2 regions of the Ruminococcus sp. 1001713B170207_170306_F1 genome follow, and region 1 is predicted to be linked to the other one. Evidence: riboswitches for the same ligand, from Rfam matches in the RefSeq annotation. Region 1 holds a riboswitch; the other holds the start of a gene.

Region 1 (5,246 bases):
CTCTCAACGAGCAGCGGATTTTTTCAGAATACCGCTGACTTTTTTAACGGAAAAACCGTTGAATTGCGTAATGCCTGTATAGCACTTTCCGGAAAGGAACTGGAAAAAGGAGATGTTGCTTTTAAATTAAATCTTTTTCCTTTTTTGCCGATTATCATTCGTTTCTGGGAAGCTGATGATGAGTTCCCGGCAAGTCTTCAAATTCTTGCAGACAGGAATACTTTAGATTACATGCATTATGAAACGCTTATGTTTGCACTTACACATCTGTTTTCCAGACTGAACGAGGAAATGCGAAATGAAAAAAGGTGAAGAATCCAGACAACTCCTGATTGAGTGTGCGGCTGAATTATTATGGAAAAATGGATATTCTGCTACTGGAATCAGCGAAATTCTCAAACAAACAGACCTTCCAGTAAGAAAAAATATGATTGAAATGTACCTGGAATACCGGTCATATCATGGCATCTGAAAGGAACTTATGTAAGTTCTGAAAAAATATTTTTGGGGAGGGAATCCTCCCCATTCTTATATCGTGGTACTTTCAAAGATTAAATTGTTAAAGCGCTCTTTAAAGAAAAAAGTCCTATGCAATTTTCCAGAGTGGCACTCCATTAGTATAACATGCAATTAATATTTTTCCTGCTGCCTTATTACTTCTGATAATATTGACAGCAGCTTATCAGCCTGGACTGGCTTTGCTATATGTTCATTCATTCCGGCTGCAATAGCCTCCCGCTTATCTTCCTCAAATGCATTTGCTGTCATTGCAATGATTGGTATACACGCCTTGTCCTTATCTGGTAAATTTCTGATTTCCTGTGTTGCCTTATAACCGTCCATTTTAGGCATCTGGATATCCATGAGGATCACATCATATGTTCCAACCGGCATTTGCATTATCCTGTTTACACACTGGATACCATCCTCCACACGTTCTGTTTTAAGACCTGCACGCTCAAGTATTGCTTCTGCAATCTCTGCATTCAGATCATTGTCCTCTGCCAAAAGGATATTCCTTCCCTCAAGTATTTCACTGCAGGATTCTGGATTTTCAGCATGTTTTTTTACATAATAGCTTTCATCCGCTATCCTGTGTTTCAGTGTTACAGTAAAAGTGCTGCCCTTTCCAAGCTCACTCTCCACATCGATTGTTCCACCGAGCAGATCAACATATTTCTTTACGATTGACATTCCAAGTCCGCTTCCTGTGATTTTGCTCTTCGTGGTGTTTCGTTCACGAGTGAATGCTTCGAAAATTTTTGACAGATAATCCTGGCTCATACCAATTCCGGTATCGCTCACCCTGGTCCTTACAATCATGTACCCAGGCTCCTCGCAGGGTAATTCATCTATATCTACCATAACAGAACCACCGGCTGGAGTATATTTTATGGCATTACTCAGGATGTTGACAAATATTTCTTTTACCTTGGTAGTATCTGTCAGTATATTTTCATGTTCTACATTTATTGTGTAATGAAGAGCAAGATTCTTTTTCTTTGCTTCATCCTCAAATATTTCAAACAGAGTCTGCCGGATATCCTCAATCCGTCCATAGTTCTCATCAATTTCCATCCTTCCGCTCTCAATCCGAGCCATATCAAGTACATTATTTATGATTGACAGAAGAAGGTTTCCTGACTGCTGAAGTTTTTTTAAATGTTCTGAAGTTTCAGGCAAATCCTTTCCTTTCAGTTCATTCTCCATAAGCTGTGCATAGCCCAGAATTGCATTCATAGGAGTACGGATGTCATGTGACATATTGTTAAGGAAACGAGTCTTTGCCAGATTAGCTTCTTCTGCTTTTTTCAGAGCGATTTCCAACTTGTCATTAAGCTTTTGTGTATCATTTGCAGCAAGCTTTGCGACAGCTTCTGCTTTCCTTGCCTTCCGTAAAAGTACGAGGATAATACTAATGATAGTGAGTACAAAAAATCCTGCCGTAGCAAAAAAAGCAAGCATATTGTCTTTTACAAAATCCAAAAATGTTACCTTATCTGCTGTACTGTCATAAATAGCAAGTGCACTTGTAAGCATGTCAGACGGCATAGCCTTTAAGGTTTTATTCAATATTGATAAGAGGGTTCCCTCTCCACTTCTAACTGCAAAGCATGCCTCCATTGTTTTTGTAAGTGGAATACTCTTGAAATTTTGACTGTTATCATATATTAGTGCCTGACTTGCGCCCATGAGGAAACAGTCTGCTTTTTCATGAATGACCATATCTGCTGCATCGTCAAGCGAATCACAATCTATAAGCTTCCATTGGGGATAACTGAATGCAATATGCTGTTTTAAGGCATATTTTTCCCTGGGCACAGCTACAGTATACACCTTATTCTCATCAAATTTTTCCTCATCTGTTACCGCCATCAGGCTGTAGGTCCAGGCTGTGTTTGTAAGTGTATATCCGTTTTTTTCTGCAAAATATGGATTCCTGCCAGCATAAAAAATCATGTCAATCTCTCGTTCTTGTAAAGCCTGAAGCATTTCATCATATTCATCATATTCCTGTATATTAAATTCCAGTATCTGATTTCCCAGACAGTCTTTGGCATAAGAGAAATATTCTGCCAGCATACCGGTAAGTTTTCCAGTCTCTTCGTCCAGGGAAAATACTGCCGCATCATTACTCAGAAATCCGATCCGGATCCCATCATGTTCTTCCAACCAGGACTTTTCTCCGCCTGTAAGACTTTGACAATAATCAAGCGTAAAATACTTTTTATACAGATCCGCCTTGAAAAAAGGACTATCCTGATCCAGCTGACGCATAGCCCAGTCCAACTCTGTCTTGATATCGCTGCGCTCTTTATTTATTACAAAATATATGCCGGATTTACCAATCGTGGTAACGGATGATATTCCCTGTTCAGACCAGATGGATTCCTCCAGAGATACAAAACAATCGATTTCATGATTCGCTAATTTCTTTTCGACATCATCATCACTATTCACATTTACATGTTTTGTATGTATGCCATTCTTATTTTCCCATTCTGTCAGCATGATTTCAGGCTCAGTCCCCATGAGCACACCTACACGTTTCCCATCCATAGACTTGAAATCAGACGTCCCAATATCCGTATCCGATAAATCAGCATAAAGGATATATTTTTCCTCACCCATGGGTTCATCCGGGAAAAGCATCTTCTGTGCACGTTCATCGGTGTAAGAAATATCGCCCATGATATCAATCTCACCATTTTCAAGCTTATCAAAACAGTTGGACCAGTCACATTTCACATACTCAAATTTCCATCCGGTATAACCTGCCAGAGCCTGCATGAGCTCGTAGCCATAACCTCGTCTGACACCGTTTTTATCGACATAATTAAAGGTATCCTCAAATGAGCCGACACGGATGGTCTGTGGCTGTTTTTCATCATTATTCGTTTCAGCAGCCTGGCAGTGTACCGATAACATCATCCACATTCCCAGGACCACAAATATACATGCAAATAGTACGGCTGATTTTTTTCTACTTTTATCCATATTTTTTATTTCCTTCATCCGTTTGTGTTTTATGATGTTCCAAACACCAGGTCAAAAACAGCAAGTATTGTTTTTATATCAATCGGTTTTGCAATATGTGCATTCATCCCTGTTGCTGTGTACTGCTGCTGTGTAATTTCCATCATCTCTGCAATGCCCCGGGTGATAAAAACGCTGCCAAACAGGCAGCGCATCTCATTTCATGCAACTGGCTGCCATTTTACAGGCCCTGTAGCTTTGCGTCGCAGACTTTCATCTGTTTTGCCGATTTCCATATTAGAGCATTTAAAATTATACAAAAAAACTGATTTTATTATACTCCCTTGCTCCACTTTACACAAGAAAAACCTCACCGCTTTAACGCTTAAAAATAATTTGAAAACCTGCTAAAAAGTTGTTAACCGAACTTCTTAGCAGGTTTTTATTACTAATCTGTCAGATTATTTTGTAATGTACTGATCAATTCCTCTATAACGATTGGCTTGGATAAGAATCCATTCATACCGCATTCCAACGCTTTCTTTCTGTCCTCGTCAAAAGCATTGGCCGTCATGGCAAGGATGGTGATTCCTGCCAGTGCCGGATCCCTAAGGGCACGGATCTGCTTCGTGGCCTCATATCCGTTCATTACCGGCATCTGCACATCCATCAGCACCAAATCATAACCGCCCGGTTTCGACCTCTTGACCTTCTCTACTGCCTCTGCCCCATTTTCTGCAGTATCCACCAGGAAGCCATATTCATTAAGGATCTCCACCGCAATTTCACTGTTCAGCTCATTGTCTTCCACAAGCAGTATACATCTGCCTCTGAAATCTGAGCATGCCGCCGGAAGAACAGGCTTCTCCTGCTCAGCCTGATTCTGGCCAATGGCAGTCATCAGGGTATCTCTGATATCGGACATAAACAGAGGTTTCGCACAGAATGCAGTTACTCCTGCAGCCCTGGCTTCCACTTCGATGTCTGACCAGTCATAAGCAGTCAGAATAATGATCGGTGTATCGTCACCAAGACTGCGGATCTGTCTGGTGACCTCAATACCATTCATATCCGGCAGTCGCCAGTCGATGATATAAGCATGGAAGGCATCCCCAAGCTCCATAGACTGTCGTGCACGCAGAACAGCCTCCTTACCGGAAAGTGTCCATTCCGAACGCATTCCAACCCTCACAAGTATTTTTGTCACGCTGTCACAGGTATTAAAATCGTCATCTACAACCAGAGCCTTAAGACCTTCCAGCTCTATGATCTTCTCTATACGTTGGTGCTCAGGCTGAGTCCGGAATGGCAGTCGGACGATAAATTCGGTACCTTTCCCCTGCTCTGTCCGGACCTCAATGGTGCCGCCCATCATATCCACAATATTCTTGGTGATGGCCATACCAAGTCCTGTACCCTGAGTCCTGCTTACAGTGGAAGTCCGCTCCCTCTCAAAAGGAGAAAAGATCTTCTGTACAAATTCCTGACTCATACCGATTCCGTTATCCTTCACCCGGATCTCGTACAGTTCACTGCCTCTTTGGAGACCCGGATACTGTTTCAGCCGGACAGAAACGGTTCCGCCAGCAGGAGTAAACTTGATCGCATTGGACAAAAGATTCAGCAGCACCTGATTCAGTCGTGTCTTATCACAATAGACATCCTCATTTGTCACATCCATGGCATCCATATAAAGCTCCAGCTGTTTCGCATGGATCTGCCCGCTGATGATCGTCTTCAGATCATGAAGCACATCCGACAGACTGACC
Region 2 (5,246 bases), on a different contig from region 1:
TTTCTGTTCGGGAAGATGTGGATACGGATAAAATAGGAATCATTGGAATCTGCGGATGGGGTGGAATGGCTCTTAACGCAACTGCATTGGATATAAGAATAAAAGCAACTGTAGCATCTACCATGTATGATATGACAAGGGTAAATGCAAATGGGTACTTTGATTCTGAGGACAGTGAAGAAGCACGTTATGCAAAGAAACAGTCACTGAATGCCCTCAGAACACAAGAATACCGTAAAGGCGAGTATTCCAGAAGCGGTGGTTGTGTTCCACTTCCGGTTCCCGAAGATGCCCCTCTCTTCGTAAAAGATTATAGTGAGTATTATAAAGGCAGATGTTATCATAAAAGGAGCCTGAATTCCAATGGGGGCTGGAACAGTATTGGATGTATGTCATTTATGAATCAGCCAATATTAAAGTACTGTAATGAAATCAGAAGTGCAGTCCTTATCGTTCATGGAGAAAAAGCGCACAGTTATTATTTTGGAAAAGATGCTTATGAAAATATGATCAAGGACAGCAAGTACACATCCAATAAAGAGCTGCTGACAATTCCAGGGGCTGTTCATACAGATCTTTACGATAATCTGGATGTAATCCCATTTGATAAAATCCAGAAATTTTTTAAAGAAAACGGGGTTGGTTAATCATGACATTTGAAGAATATTTGAGTAATATGAAGCCCGGATATACTGTAGACGGTGGAAGTGAAGACCATCTGATCATGCATGAGCTGTCTCAAAGGGCATTAAAAATAACGATGGAGTTGAATAACAAATATCATACAAAAGAAGAAATTGTACAGCTTGCTTTGCCATATGAGATCCTCCTTCAGCATGCCTCTATTGTATCATGCTTATGTGTATTTGGAATTTCCCAGTCATCACTGGGAAGAATCATGGCGCAGGAAAACCTGCCGTCGCTGATCACACTTGAAAAAATATGTACAGCTTTGGGTGTGACATTATCACATTTTTTTCAGGAAGGTAATTCAGAGAATCTGACAGAAAAACAGAAAGAAGTTTTAAGGATATGGAATAATCTGAGTACAAATGAGCAGGAAACAGTGATGTCAATGCTACGTGGTCTTCGGAAGTAGAAGAATAGTTCGAGTATATGTATCGGCTGTTCTTTTTTTATTTTTGTCGTTAAAACGGTAATGTTTTCTTGTGTATACTAGAGCATTAAAGTATAATGAAATCAGTTTTTTTGCATAAGTATTAAAGCTATAATAAGGAAATCGGCAAACCAGATGAAAGTCTGGGACGCAAAGCTACAGGGCCTGTAAAATGGCAGCCAGTTGCATGAAATGAGGTTGCACTGTCTGTTTGGCAGTGCTTTTTTATGGTAGAGCACTTGAATAAGTAATACAGAAGCTGTTTGGAAAAATAGCGGGGAGGTTATTGACAATTAATGAATGTAAAATTAAAATCTGGAAGCAAGCAACTGTAGCCTAGAGGAGGGGAGAAAGATGAAGAAGTGCAAATTAGTACAGAATATAATGAATTTCAAATTTTGTTACATTATATTTTGCACAATTATATGTTTTATTGTTTTATCCGTTCCTACATTTGCCAAAGAAAACTCTGACAATGTTATCCGGGTAGGATCTTTTGAAGAAACTTATAATACCGTCAATGAAAAGGGAGAAAGAAGCGGCTATGGTTATGAGTATCTTCAAGATATTGCAGGTTATGCAGGATGGACATATAAATACATAACAAGTGATTGGAAAAACTGCTTTACACAGTTGGAAAATGGAGAGATTGATATTCTTGGTGACATTTCCTATACAGACGAACGTGCTGAAAATATGCTTTTTTCCGATATGCCTATGGGGGAAGAGAAATATTACATCTATACGGATGCATCCAATATGGATCTTACAGCAGGAAATTTGGATTCTTTTGAGGGAAAAAATATTGGTGTGTCTAAAGATAATATAGTGGAGGATGTGCTTAATGAATGGGAATCAAAATATGGTCTGCATACGAAGCATATCAATGTTTCTACAACCACAGAAATTATGGACAAACTGTCGAAACATGAAATTGACTGCTTCGTTTCGGTAGAAGAATCCCGTTGGGAAGAATCGGATATTTCACCGCTTACAAGTATTGGAGAGACAGAAATCTATTTCGCTATAAATCCAGAACGTCCGGATATCAAAGAAGCACTGGATAGTGCTATGCGCAGAATCAAGGATGACAACCCATTTTACACAGATGATCTCTACAGGCGTTATCTTTCTGCACAGAGCAGCTCGTTTCTTTCAAAAGAAGAAAGTGAGTGGATCGGGCAGCATGGTGCAATCCGGATAGGGTATCTGAATCAGGATGGAGGTATCAGCAGTGTAGATCCATCAACAGGTAAACTGACAGGTGTTATTACAGATTATGTGGATCTTGCAGAAAATTGTCTGCAAGGTCAGACTCTGGAATTTGAATTAAATGGATATGAGACAAGAAGTGAACTGCTTCAGGCATTGCAGGATGGAAAAATAGACCTGATTTTTCATGCAAACCAGAATCCATACTTTGCAGAAACAAATGGATTTGCTTTGTCGGATACGCTGTTGACTCTCAATATGGCAGCAATTACGGCAAAGGATTCTTTTGATGAAAATAAAGAGAATATAGTTGCCGTTGAAAAAGATGATTTTGCATTGAAAGCATATCTTTCATACAATTATCCGCAATGGAAGGTTGTGGAATATGAAACATCAGATGCAGCAGTAAAAGCAATGCAGAAGGGGGAGACGGATTGTATTGTAAGCAATTCAGGTACTGTTTCAGACTATTTGAAAAATAATAAGCTTCATAGTGTTTTCCTGACAAAAGAAGCTGATGTTCCATTTGCTATTCTGCAGGGAGAACCGGTTCTTTTGTCCATTCTGAATAAAACACTGACATCTATACCTACAACTCAATTTTCAGGTGCAGTAGTTTCGTATAATGCTTCCTTACGAAAAGTTACAGCGAAGGATTTTATTCAGGACAATTTACTGACAGTTTCACTTATCGCTGGAATTTCTTTTTTCGTTGTTCTGTGTATAATTCTTAATTCTTTGAAAAAATCAAAACGTGCGGAAGAAAAATCCAAGAAGTCTGCTGAGCAGGCATTGAAGCTGAATCAGGAGCTTGAAGAAAAACAGCAGGAATTACAAAATGCACTTGTAGAAGCACAGAGTGCCAATAAGGCTAAGACTTCCTTTTTAAATAACATGTCTCATGATATCAGAACACCGATCAATGGTATTATTGGCATGCTTACGATTCTTGAGAAAAGCGGAAATGATGCTGAGCGGGCAAAGGATTGCATGAATAAAATACATGAGTCATCGAAACTGCTACTATCATTGATAAATGATGTTTTAGATATGGCAAAGTTAGAATCAGATACAATGGTTTTTGGTGATGAATCCATCAATCTGGATCAGGTATGTCAGGAAATCACGGAGTCACTATCTTTTCAGGCAGAAGAAAAAGGACTTCATGTTATAGGAGAACATGATGATTACAGTGGTATATATGTTTGGAGCAATGCAGTTCATCTGAAAAAAATATTGATGAATCTGTTTACAAACAGTATGAAGTACAATAAGGTGAATGGTTTTATTTACATGAGTATGAGAACGATTGAAAGATTAGAAGATCACATGACATGTGAATTTAAAATAAAAGATAATGGAATTGGAATGTCAGAAGAATTTATAAAAAATGAATTGTTTACTCCATTTGTACAGGCAGATAATTCCCCACGTTCTGATTATAATGGGACAGGTCTGGGAATGCCTATTGTGAAACAACTTGTAGAAAAGATGGGCGGAACCATAACAGTTGAAAGCAAGCTTGGTGAAGGAAGCTGTTTTACTGTAATACTTCCATTTAAAATTGATACGAATGCACGGCCAGAAGAAAAAGAAGATTTTGATGCAGATATATCAGATATCCGGGTATTGCTGGTTGAAGATAATGAGCTGAATGTGGAAATAGCAGAATTTATGCTGACGGAAAATGGGGCTAAAGTAGAAACAGTGAACAATGGGTTAGAAGCTGTTCAGCATTTTGAAGCTTCCGAACCGGGAACATACGATGTTATTTTAATGGATATTATGATGCCGGTGATGGATGGTCTTACTGCTGCAAGAACAATAAGAGACCTGGAACGGCAGGATGCAAAAATAATCCCTATCATTGCTATGACTGCAAATGCATTTAGGGAAGATGCAGAAAAGTGTATGGAAGCAGGAATGAACGCACATCTCGCAAAGCCGCTGGATGCGGAAAAAATTAAGCAGACCATAAGCGAAGAGTTGAGAAAGCAAAATGCCTGTCATAAATGATTATGAGGCAACCGCAGCAATCAGGAGCCTTCCAGATGCATGGGAAAAGCAGACAGGAAACATAGAGAGAGGATTTTGTTATGACAGAAATTAATTTATTTCCGAAGCAACCGCAGTCTGTGACTGTTTTGGTTTTTATAACTGTGCTGATCGTTCTGCTTCTTATCCTGACTGTAATGGTACATATGAGGAACAGAAAACTGAAAAGTACGTTGGAAGAACAGATGGCGGAAAGACGGCTTTTGGATAAGATATGTGCAGATTTTACGGCTGTCTATTATGTTGAATTAAATACCGGTTCCTTTGAAATTCTCCATATAAACGATGGAACCAACGTAAAAAAAATGAATCTGAAACAGGGTGATAATTTCAATTCTTCTGCTGACCAATATGCGGTTCAATATCTGTATGAGAAAGAAAGACAGGAATTTAAGGACTGGATTTCGACAGGGCATCTAAAGGAACAGCTTTCCCGGAAGGAGCGCATTACATACCATTATAGAAGTAAACCGAATCCGAACCAGCATGAATTTTTTGAGGCACAGGCAGCCAAAATATACGAGGATGAGAAACATTTTTTCGCACTGGTGGGTTTTCGGCATATTGATGATATCATGGAAAAAGAAACTACGATCCAGAATCAATTAAAGCAGGCACTGGATGAAGCACGGCTGAGTAATGAAATAATCTCAGCAATTGCTAAGAGTTACTGTTCTATCTACAGGATTGATGTGCAGAAAGATTTTTTTGAAGAGATATCAAATGACTGTGAAATACACAAACTGACAGGAAACAGAGGCAGTGCATCGGAGAAACTGTATCAGCTTTGTGATACAATGGTTGCATCTGAATACCGTTCGCTGATCCGTCCATTTCTGGATGTCTCTACACTTTCAGCAAG

What was found. Region 1 has a riboswitch for cyclic di-GMP ahead of I4V84_RS00300 (transporter substrate-binding domain-containing protein). Riboswitches for the same ligand answer to the same signal wherever they lie in the genome.
Region 2: linked by a shared signal. The riboswitch ahead of I4V84_RS16145 (transporter substrate-binding domain-containing protein) and the one ahead of I4V84_RS00300 (transporter substrate-binding domain-containing protein) in region 1 are both predicted to bind cyclic di-GMP.

The regions. Positions count from the first base shown of each region.
Region 1 is NZ_JADPEX010000001.1:56,691-61,936, forward strand. It holds gene I4V84_RS00290 (DUF3786 domain-containing protein) at 1-312, shown strand, start outside; gene I4V84_RS00295 (hypothetical protein) at 299-472, shown strand; gene I4V84_RS00300 (transporter substrate-binding domain-containing protein) at 631-3,498, opposite strand; cyclic di-GMP riboswitch class I at 3,699-3,774, opposite strand; gene I4V84_RS00305 (response regulator) at 3,926-5,246, opposite strand, start outside.
Region 2 is NZ_JADPEX010000030.1:17,151-22,396, forward strand. It holds gene I4V84_RS16135 (alpha/beta hydrolase) at 1-647, shown strand, start outside; gene I4V84_RS16140 (helix-turn-helix transcriptional regulator) at 650-1,099, shown strand; cyclic di-GMP riboswitch class I at 1,233-1,308, shown strand; gene I4V84_RS16145 (transporter substrate-binding domain-containing protein) at 1,472-4,345, shown strand; gene I4V84_RS16150 (histidine kinase dimerization/phospho-acceptor domain-containing protein) at 4,426-5,246, shown strand, end outside.